2 regions of the Pseudomonas sp. PME37.24/025 genome follow, and region 1 is predicted to be linked to the other one. Evidence: predicted binding sites of a transcription regulator. Region 1 holds the regulator's gene; the other holds the start of a gene.
The links. The regulator FliA, encoded in region 1, starts transcription of late flagellar genes. The targets are predictions, from matches to a motif close to CTAAAGTTTNNNNNNNNNNNGCCGNTAA.
Positions count from the first base shown of each region.

Region 2: the regulator FliA is predicted to act here: its motif matches at 2,443-2,470, upstream of ACZ3HH_RS22305 (methyl-accepting chemotaxis protein).

Region 1 covers NZ_JBVHNK010000015.1:46,962-51,147, forward strand. Annotated here, with positions in the region: gene flhF (flagellar biosynthesis protein FlhF) at 1-939, shown strand, start outside; gene fleN (flagellar synthesis regulator FleN) at 1,057-1,887, shown strand; gene fliA (RNA polymerase sigma factor FliA) at 1,884-2,624, shown strand; gene ACZ3HH_RS24780 (chemotaxis response regulator CheY) at 2,792-3,163, shown strand; gene ACZ3HH_RS24785 (protein phosphatase CheZ) at 3,194-3,982, shown strand; gene ACZ3HH_RS24790 (chemotaxis protein CheA) at 4,036-4,186, shown strand, end outside.
Region 2 covers NZ_JBVHNK010000012.1:207,710-211,895, forward strand. Annotated here, with positions in the region: gene ACZ3HH_RS22300 (TatD family hydrolase) at 1-117, shown strand, start outside; gene ACZ3HH_RS22305 (methyl-accepting chemotaxis protein) at 325-2,355, opposite strand; gene ampE (regulatory signaling modulator protein AmpE) at 2,645-3,481, opposite strand; gene ampD (1,6-anhydro-N-acetylmuramyl-L-alanine amidase AmpD) at 3,484-4,053, opposite strand; gene ACZ3HH_RS22320 (DUF1631 domain-containing protein) at 4,118-4,186, opposite strand, start outside.

The DNA of each region.
Region 1 (4,186 bases):
CGTGCGTTCGACTCGATGCGTTTCGAGCTCAACAGCCTGCGTGAACTGATGGAAGTGCAACTCGGCTCGCTGGCCTGGAATCAGCTGCAAGGCAGCCGTCCGGCGCAGGCCAACCTCTGGCGTCGTCTGCAACGCATCGGCCTGTCCGGCCCGTTGTCGCGCGATCTGCTGGCACTGATTACCGACATTGAAGAACCCCGTCAGGCCTGGCGCATGTTGCTCGCGCACCTGGCGCGGATGATTGCCACCCCGGAAGTCGAGCCCTTGGAAGAGGGCGGTGTAATTGCGATGGTCGGCCCGGCTGGCATGGGCAAGACCACCACGCTGGCCAAGCTCGCGGCCCGCTATGTGCTCAAGTACGGCGCGCAGAACATCGCGCTGGTGAGCATGGACAGCTACCGCATCGGCGCTCAGGAACAGCTCAAGACTCTGGGCCGCATCCTCAACGTGTCGGTCACCCACGTCGACCCGGGCCAATCGCTGGTGCAGGCGCTGGAGCCTTTGCTGCGCAAACGCGTGGTGCTGATCGATACCGCCGGCCTGCAGGCCAGCGATCCGGCACTGCGCATGCAGCTCGAAAGCCTGGCCGGACGAGGGATCAAATCAAAAAATTATCTGGTCTTGGCAACCACTAGCCAAAAACAGGTTCTAACCGCCGCTTATCACAGTTACAAGCGTTGCGGGCTAGCTGGCTGCATCCTGACTAAACTGGATGAAACGGCAAGTCTGGGTGAGGTGTTGAGCCTGGCCATCAGTCATGAATTGCCGGTGGCTTACCTGACCGATGGCCCGCGGATCCCGGATGACTTGCATCTGCCGCGTCGTCATCAGTTGGTCAGCCGCGCCGTTAGCGTGCAAATGCAGGAAGAACCCAGCGAAGAAGCCATGGCTGATATGTTCGCTGACCTCTACCACAGTCCGACCAAGCGGGTTGGCTGAGGTATTAATGAACAGTTTTTGTACCTACATCGATGGTCTGCCAATGCATTGTTCAGTTGGTGAACGCGCAGCCAGTAATGTGGCCTCCGTCTAAGTAAGACAAGGTAAAGAAATAACATGGGCAGCATGCATCCCGTACAGGTGATCGCGGTGACCGGCGGCAAAGGTGGCGTCGGGAAGACTAACGTGTCAGTGAACTTGTCCCTGGCTCTAGCTGAGCTCGGCCGGCGCGTCATGCTGCTGGATGCCGATCTGGGGCTGGCGAACGTTGACGTCCTGCTGGGGCTGACACCCAAACGTACTTTGGCCGATGTGATCGAAGGCCGGTGTGAGCTGCGCGACGTGCTGCTGCAAGGGCCCGGCGGTATCCGCATCGTCCCGGCCGCGTCCGGCACCCAGAGCATGGTTCATCTGAGCCCGGCCCAGCATGCCGGCCTGATCCAGGCCTTCAGCGACATCGGCGACAACCTCGACGTATTGGTGATCGACACCGCTGCGGGCATTGGTGACTCGGTAGTCAGTTTCGTGCGCGCAGCCCAGGAAGTCTTGCTGGTGGTGTGCGACGAACCAACCTCCATTACCGACGCCTACGCGCTGATCAAACTGCTGAACCGCGACTACGGCATGAATCGTTTCCGTGTCCTGGCCAACATGGCGCAGAGCCCGCAGGAGGGCCGCAACCTGTTCGCCAAGTTGACCAAGGTCACCGATCGTTTTCTTGACGTCGCCTTACAGTACGTCGGTGCGGTGCCTTACGACGAAAGCGTGCGCAAGGCCGTGCAGAAGCAGCGTGCCGTCTACGAAGCCTTTCCCCGTTCCAAGTGCGCTCTGGCATTCAAGGCCATTGCGCAGAAGGTCGATACCTGGCCGCTGCCGGCCAACCCGCGTGGGCATCTGGAATTTTTCGTCGAGCGCCTCGTGCAACAAACGGCAGGACCCGTCCTATGACAGCCAGTGGTTACAACCTCTACAAGAATTCGGCACGTGACGCGCAGTACGAACTAATCGAGCGTTACGCGCCACTGGTCAAACGCATTGCCTACCATTTGCTGGCGCGTTTGCCGGCCAGTGTCCAGGTTGAAGACCTGATCCAGGCCGGCATGATCGGCCTGCTTGAAGTATCAACCAAATACGACGCCAGCAAAGGCGCGAGTTTCGAGACGTACGCGGGCATTCGAATCCGCGGCGCGATGCTCGATGAAGTGCGCAAGGGGGACTGGGCGCCACGTTCGGTTCACCGCAATACCCGCATGGTCAGCGACGCGATTCGCTCGATTGAAGCTAAAACCGGCCGTGACGCTAAAGATCACGAAGTTGCGGCCGAACTCCAATTGAGTCTCGACGATTATTACGGGATTTTGAACGACACTCTCGGCAGCCGGTTATTCAGTTTCGACGATCTGTTGCAGGACGGCGAACACGAAGGGCTGCATGAGGATGGCGCCAGTGCTCATCTCGAGCCGTCACGCGATCTGGAAGATGAACGCTTCCAGGCGGCGCTGGCGGACGCGATTGCCAATTTGCCGGAGCGTGAGCGACTGGTGTTGGCGCTGTACTACGACGAAGAGTTGAATCTCAAGGAAATCGGTGAGGTCCTGGGGGTCAGCGAATCGCGGGTCAGCCAGTTACACAGCCAGTGCGCGGCCCGTTTGCGGGGGCGTTTGGGGGAGTGGCGAGCGCGCTGAAGGCAGTGTGGGGACACTGCGAATGGAGCCGGTGTGGTGTTGAACCGCGCCGGTCTCGATCTGTTGTGCTCCAGACAGTCATTGAGTGCTTTGCCGGATTGATTGAAATGGCGCGTCCAGGTGCTGGACGCGTTTAAGACTGCTTGGAGGTCGAATTGAACAAGAACATGAAAATCCTCATCGTTGATGACTTCTCAACGATGCGGCGGATCATAAAAAACCTGTTGCGTGACCTTGGGTTCACCAACACGGTCGAGGCTGACGATGGCATCACTGCCATTCCGGTTCTCAACAGCGGGGGCATCGACTTTCTGGTAACGGACTGGAACATGCCTGGCATGACCGGCATCGATCTGCTGCGTCACGTGCGCGCCGATGAAAAGCTCAAGCACCTGCCGGTGCTGATGGTGACCGCTGAAGCCAAGCGCGAGCAAATCATCGAAGCCGCTCAGGCGGGTGTGAACGGCTATGTGGTCAAGCCATTCACTGCTCAAGCGTTGAAAGACAAGATTGAAAAGATCTTCGAACGCATCGGTTGATGTGCAAAGCCAGTCCGTCACGGGGGAGCTATGGAGCAAAACGAATCTTCACAGGGCGATTTCGAATCGACCCTGAAAAAACACGCGGTCGAACTGGTCGAAAGCCTTGAAAAAGGCAGGTTCGGCGACGCTGTGCAACTGATCCATGAGCTCAACCAGACCCGTGACCGCGGCCTGTATCAGGAAGTGGGCAAGCTCACCCGCGAGCTGCATAGCGCGATCGTCAATTTCCAGATTGACCCGCACATGCCGCAAGCCGAGGAAGTGTCTCAGATCACCGATGCCACTGAGCGCCTGGGTTATGTGGTCAAGCTGACCGAGGCTGCGGCCAACCGCACCATGGACCTGGTGGAAAACGCCACGCCGCTGATCAACGGCCTGAGCGATGAAGCTCAGGCGCTGAGCACGGATTGGGGACGGTTCATGCGTCGCGAAGTCGGGGCTGAAGAGTTCCGTGAACTGGCCCGGCGGGTTGACGGTTTCCTGACACGCAGCAGCGAAGACAACCGTGTCGTGTCGAGCAACCTCAACGACATTCTGCTGGCCCAGGATTACCAGGACCTCACCGGTCAGGTGATCAAACGCGTGACCCAGTTGGTCACCGAAGTTGAAAGCAATCTGCTCAAGCTCGTGCTCATGGCCAGTCAGGTCGACCGCTTTGCGGGTATCGAACATGACCATGAAGCGATGCTGGCTGAAAAAGATCCACAAAAACATCTCTCGCAGGGTGAAGGTCCGCAGATTCATGCCGATAAAAGAGAAGACGTTGTGTCCGGTCAGGACGATGTGGACGATTTGTTATCCAGCCTAGGATTTTAGAGTTTTAGCATTTTAGGTTTTTTAGGTTTTTAGACCTCAGGAGCACCCCCTTAATGAGCTTCGGCGCCGATGAAGAGATCCTTCAGGATTTCCTGGTTGAGGCCGGCGAGATTCTAGAGCAACTGTCCGAACAGCTGGTCGAGCTTGAAAGCCGACCGGATGATGCGGATTTGCTCAATGCAATTTTTCGCGGTTTTCACACTG
Region 2 (4,186 bases), on a different contig from region 1:
AACAGCCCGGCTCATTTGCCGGCGATCTGCGAGGCACTGGCCGCTCTCATGGCGATCAGCCCCGAACAACTGGCTGCCGCCAGCACGGCCAATGCGTGTGAGGTGTTTAACTGGTGACCCGCTGATTCATGCAATACCTGTGGGAGCGGGCTTTTGTGGCGAGGGGGCTTGCCCCCGTTGGGTCGCGAAGCGGCCCCCGGCGTCCGTCCAGACAGATCAAGTTGTCTGGTTTACGACAGCTTCGCAGCCGAACGGGGTGATGCGGCGTTCCGACAAGCCCCCTCGCCACAAAGGCCCGCTCCCACATTTGTTTCGCGATGCTTTTTAAACCCGGAACGCGCTGATCAACTGTTTGAGTTCAACCACCTGAGCCGACAACGCTCGGCTGGCATTTTCAGTCTGGTGCGCACCATCGGCGGTACGCTCACCGGCGCGGTTGATCTCGACGATGTTCTGGTCGATGTCGTGAGCCACAGCGGTTTGCTGCTCTACGGCGGCAGCGATCTGCTGGTTCTGGTCGACGATCATGCCGACGGCGCCGAGGATGTTTTCCAGCGCCTGCTGGACCTTTTCCGACTGCCCGACCGTGCCATTGGCCATCTGATGGCTGGTGCCCATCGCCTTGACCGCCGCACCGACACCGCTGTGCAGCTTGGCGATCATCTGCTCGATTTCTTCGGTCGATTGCTGGGTGCGTTTGGCCAGGGTCCGAACCTCGTCCGCCACCACTGCAAAACCACGACCCTGCTCCCCCGCACGCGCAGCTTCGATGGCCGCGTTAAGCGCCAGCAAGTTGGTCTGTTCGGCGATGCTCTTGATCACTTCCAGCACACTACTGATGGACTGACTGTCGCTGGCCAGTTGGTTTATCACCCGTACCGACTGATCGATCTCACTGGCCAGTGCAGCGATACTGCCCTGCTGGGACTCCACCAGCCCGCGCCCGCTGATGGTTTCGTCGTTGACGCTGTGGGCGCTACTGACGGCCGCCGCGGCACTGCGCGCCACTTCCAGAGACGTGGCTGACATCTGGTTCATCGCGGTGGCGACCTGTTCGATCTGCGTACGCTGCCCCGCCACTGCCTGATTGCTCTGGGCGGACACGTTTTCAACCTGGCCGGCCTGGCGCTCGACCTCACTGACGGTCTGGCCCACGCGCTCGATCAGGTCATGGATCTTCTTCACGGTGCCGGTGAATACCTCGCCCAACTCGCCCAGTTCATCGCGGCTGTTGGCGCTGAAGGTCACGGTCATGTCGCCGGCCGCCACCTTGTCCATCACCGCGCCAAGACGCTTGAGGGTGGTGCGGGTCGAGGCGTAGAAACCGCCATAGAGGTAAAAAATCAACACAAACACCACCGCGAGCGCCACTGCCTGCAGGATCATGTGGGTGCGGTGCTGCTCCAACCGCTGCTGTAACTGGGTACCGAGAAACTTCAGGGTGGCTTCATTGAGTTGGTAGGTCTGGTCGATCAAATCCGTAACCTGATCGTAAAAGCCCTGCCACGGTGCATCGAGGGTGTCAGCCATCACCACCTGTTCTTCGAACAGTTCGCTGGCCTTTTTCAGAGAGGCCTTGCTGCTTTCAGCTTGAGCGGCCAGGGTTTCGTGCGCCGCTTTACTGGAGCCCAGAGCATCCTGCAATTTCAGACTGTATTGGGCCTGAAGCTTTTCGATCTGCGCCAGCAACTCATCGAAATGGGTGCTCGACGCCGAATTGAGAAAGCCCTGCCCCAACGAGTAAGAACCCATCGCCCGACCTTCGCCGAGCGTTTGGGTGACGGCTGGCGTGACATTGGTAATGAGCTCGCTCAGCTGACGCATGTCGCTTTGGCTATCGCGGCTCAGACCAGCCTGACTGGCAATGATCTGGCTGAAAATCTGCGCATTGCCGAGCAACTTGCCGATCAGCGCACTTTTGCTTTGCAGGGAGGTTTCCGTTTGCTGGGCCTTGAACGCGGCGATCATTTCATCGCGCTTGCCATCGAAAAAGCTGATTTGCTCCGGGTCAATGGTCATCGCCGCCAACCCTTGCAAGCGGGTCAGAACGCTTTGTTCCAGAGCACTGATAGTCGATTCGACATGACCGGCCTTGCCGGACTGACCAAGTGTGACGTTGATCTGCACCAGGTTGTTCAGGGTTTCCAGATCCCGGCGCAGGCTCAGGCCGCTGCCCAGCAGGTCGAGGCTCTGCAGCTCGACCCGTGTGCCCTGGAATTCGCGATAGGAATCGCGCACCAGATAGAAGTTGGTCACCAGCATCGGCACGAGAAATAGCACGCTGATCAGGCTGAACTTCATGCCGAAGCTCAGGCGGTTCATCAGCGCGACGGCGGGATAGAGCAAGCTCTTCACTGTGAAGTCTCCCTTTGAATTCTTATTTTTATGGCGGGCGCGCAGAGACAGCAGATAGCCACTATTGGCGCTATCTCTGTATAGCCTAAATCGACGGAGGGTTTTGTAACTTAAGGTTAACGGCGGGGTGCCGTTGATTGGAGCGGATGAGCCCCCTGTGGCGAGGGAGCTTGCTCCCGCTCGGCTGCGAAGCAGTCGTAATTCCGGACAACTTAGTCTGTCTGGACGGGCACCGGGGGCCGCTTCGCGACCCAACGGGAGCAAGCTCCCTCGCCACATGTGTTGTGGATCAGGACAAAACAGTCCACAACGCAAACCCGGCATACCAAAGCACTGCCGCGCGCAGCAGCAGTTCCCAGATCCGGTCGAGGCTGTTGATGCCGTCCGGCCCGACCACCGGCGCCGGAATTTCACCGGCCACCAAGCCGACCTTCTCGATCAGTTGGGCGGCGCTGATGTTCCAGTTCAGCAGTTCGTGCAGCATCACCCGGCCGACCGCGACAAAGTTGCCGACCAGCGCAAAACTCGCCGCCAGCAGTCGCACCGGTACCCAATCGAACGCGTGACGCAGCTGTGCCGCTCGCTCGACCACGGCCGGGTTCTGCCCGTGCTCCTCGGCCAGCGCCAGCAGTCGATAGCTCAACGCAGCAACCGGACCCAGCAGGAAGTACCAGAAGATCACCGCGAAAAAACTCTGATAGGCCTGCCACAGCAGATGCCCTTCAACTCGCTCCAGCAGTTGCTCGCCGCTGTCAGCGCATATGTTCAAATCGCGTTTGGCCACATGCACGGCGGCTTGCAGGTCTTCCCGGCGCCAGGCATCGCGGAACGGCCCGAGGCCGGCCAGCAGATCACCTCGGCCCAGACTGTAAATCACCACCAGCAGGTGCACCGGTAACGCCAGCAAACCGTAGGCAACCGGCTCCAGCACCACCAACAGCAAACCCAACAGCGCCACCGGCAACAACACCAGCACCACCAGTATCAGCCACGGACGGTTTGTCATGCGTGGGTTGGCTTCAAGCTTGTTCAGCTCGCGCACCCAACCGCCATCACGTTGAACCCGATGGCGCAAGGCCGAGAACTTCTCGATCCACACCGCCAACAGCAGCACCAGAAAACTCATTGTTACTCCTTTTTTTCCAGAGCAGCTTTCGCCAGAGCTACGCGATAGCGTGCCCAGTCAAATGCCGGTCCCGGATCAGTCTTGCGCCCGGGTGCAATGTCGCTATGCCCGCAGATGCGTTGTGCGGTGATACCCGTAAAAGCGCTTTGCAGCTGTCGCGTCAGGGCGGTCAACACTTGATATTGGGCGTCGGTGAACGGCAGATCATCCGTGCCTTCGAGCTCGATGCCCACGGAAAAATCGTTACAGGTGTCCCGTCCTTCGAAACACGAGACTCCGGCATGCCAGGCGCGCTCAAGACAAGAGACAAACTGAGTGACGGTGCCGTCACGTTCAATCAGAAAGTGTGCAGACACCCGTAGGTCGACAATTCCTGCAAAGTAGGGATGTTCCGTGACATCCAGACGATTCTGGAAAAATTCCTGCACCTTGCCAGTCAGAAACTGCGCGGGCGGCAGACTGATGTTGTGGATCACCAGCAGGGAAATTTCGCCCTCGGGGCGTGCATTGAAGTTGGGCGAGGGGCATATGCGCACGCCCTGACACCAACCGCTCGCGGGGTCCAACTGCATACAGGTTCCTTCAACGACGACTGTGTTGGTGCCCAGTATGCCGCGATAGACCCTCGGCGCGCGATCACTTGCCGCGATTGAGACGCCGCAGGTTGCCCAGCACCGACTCCAGCGCCCGGTCGAACAGCAAGGT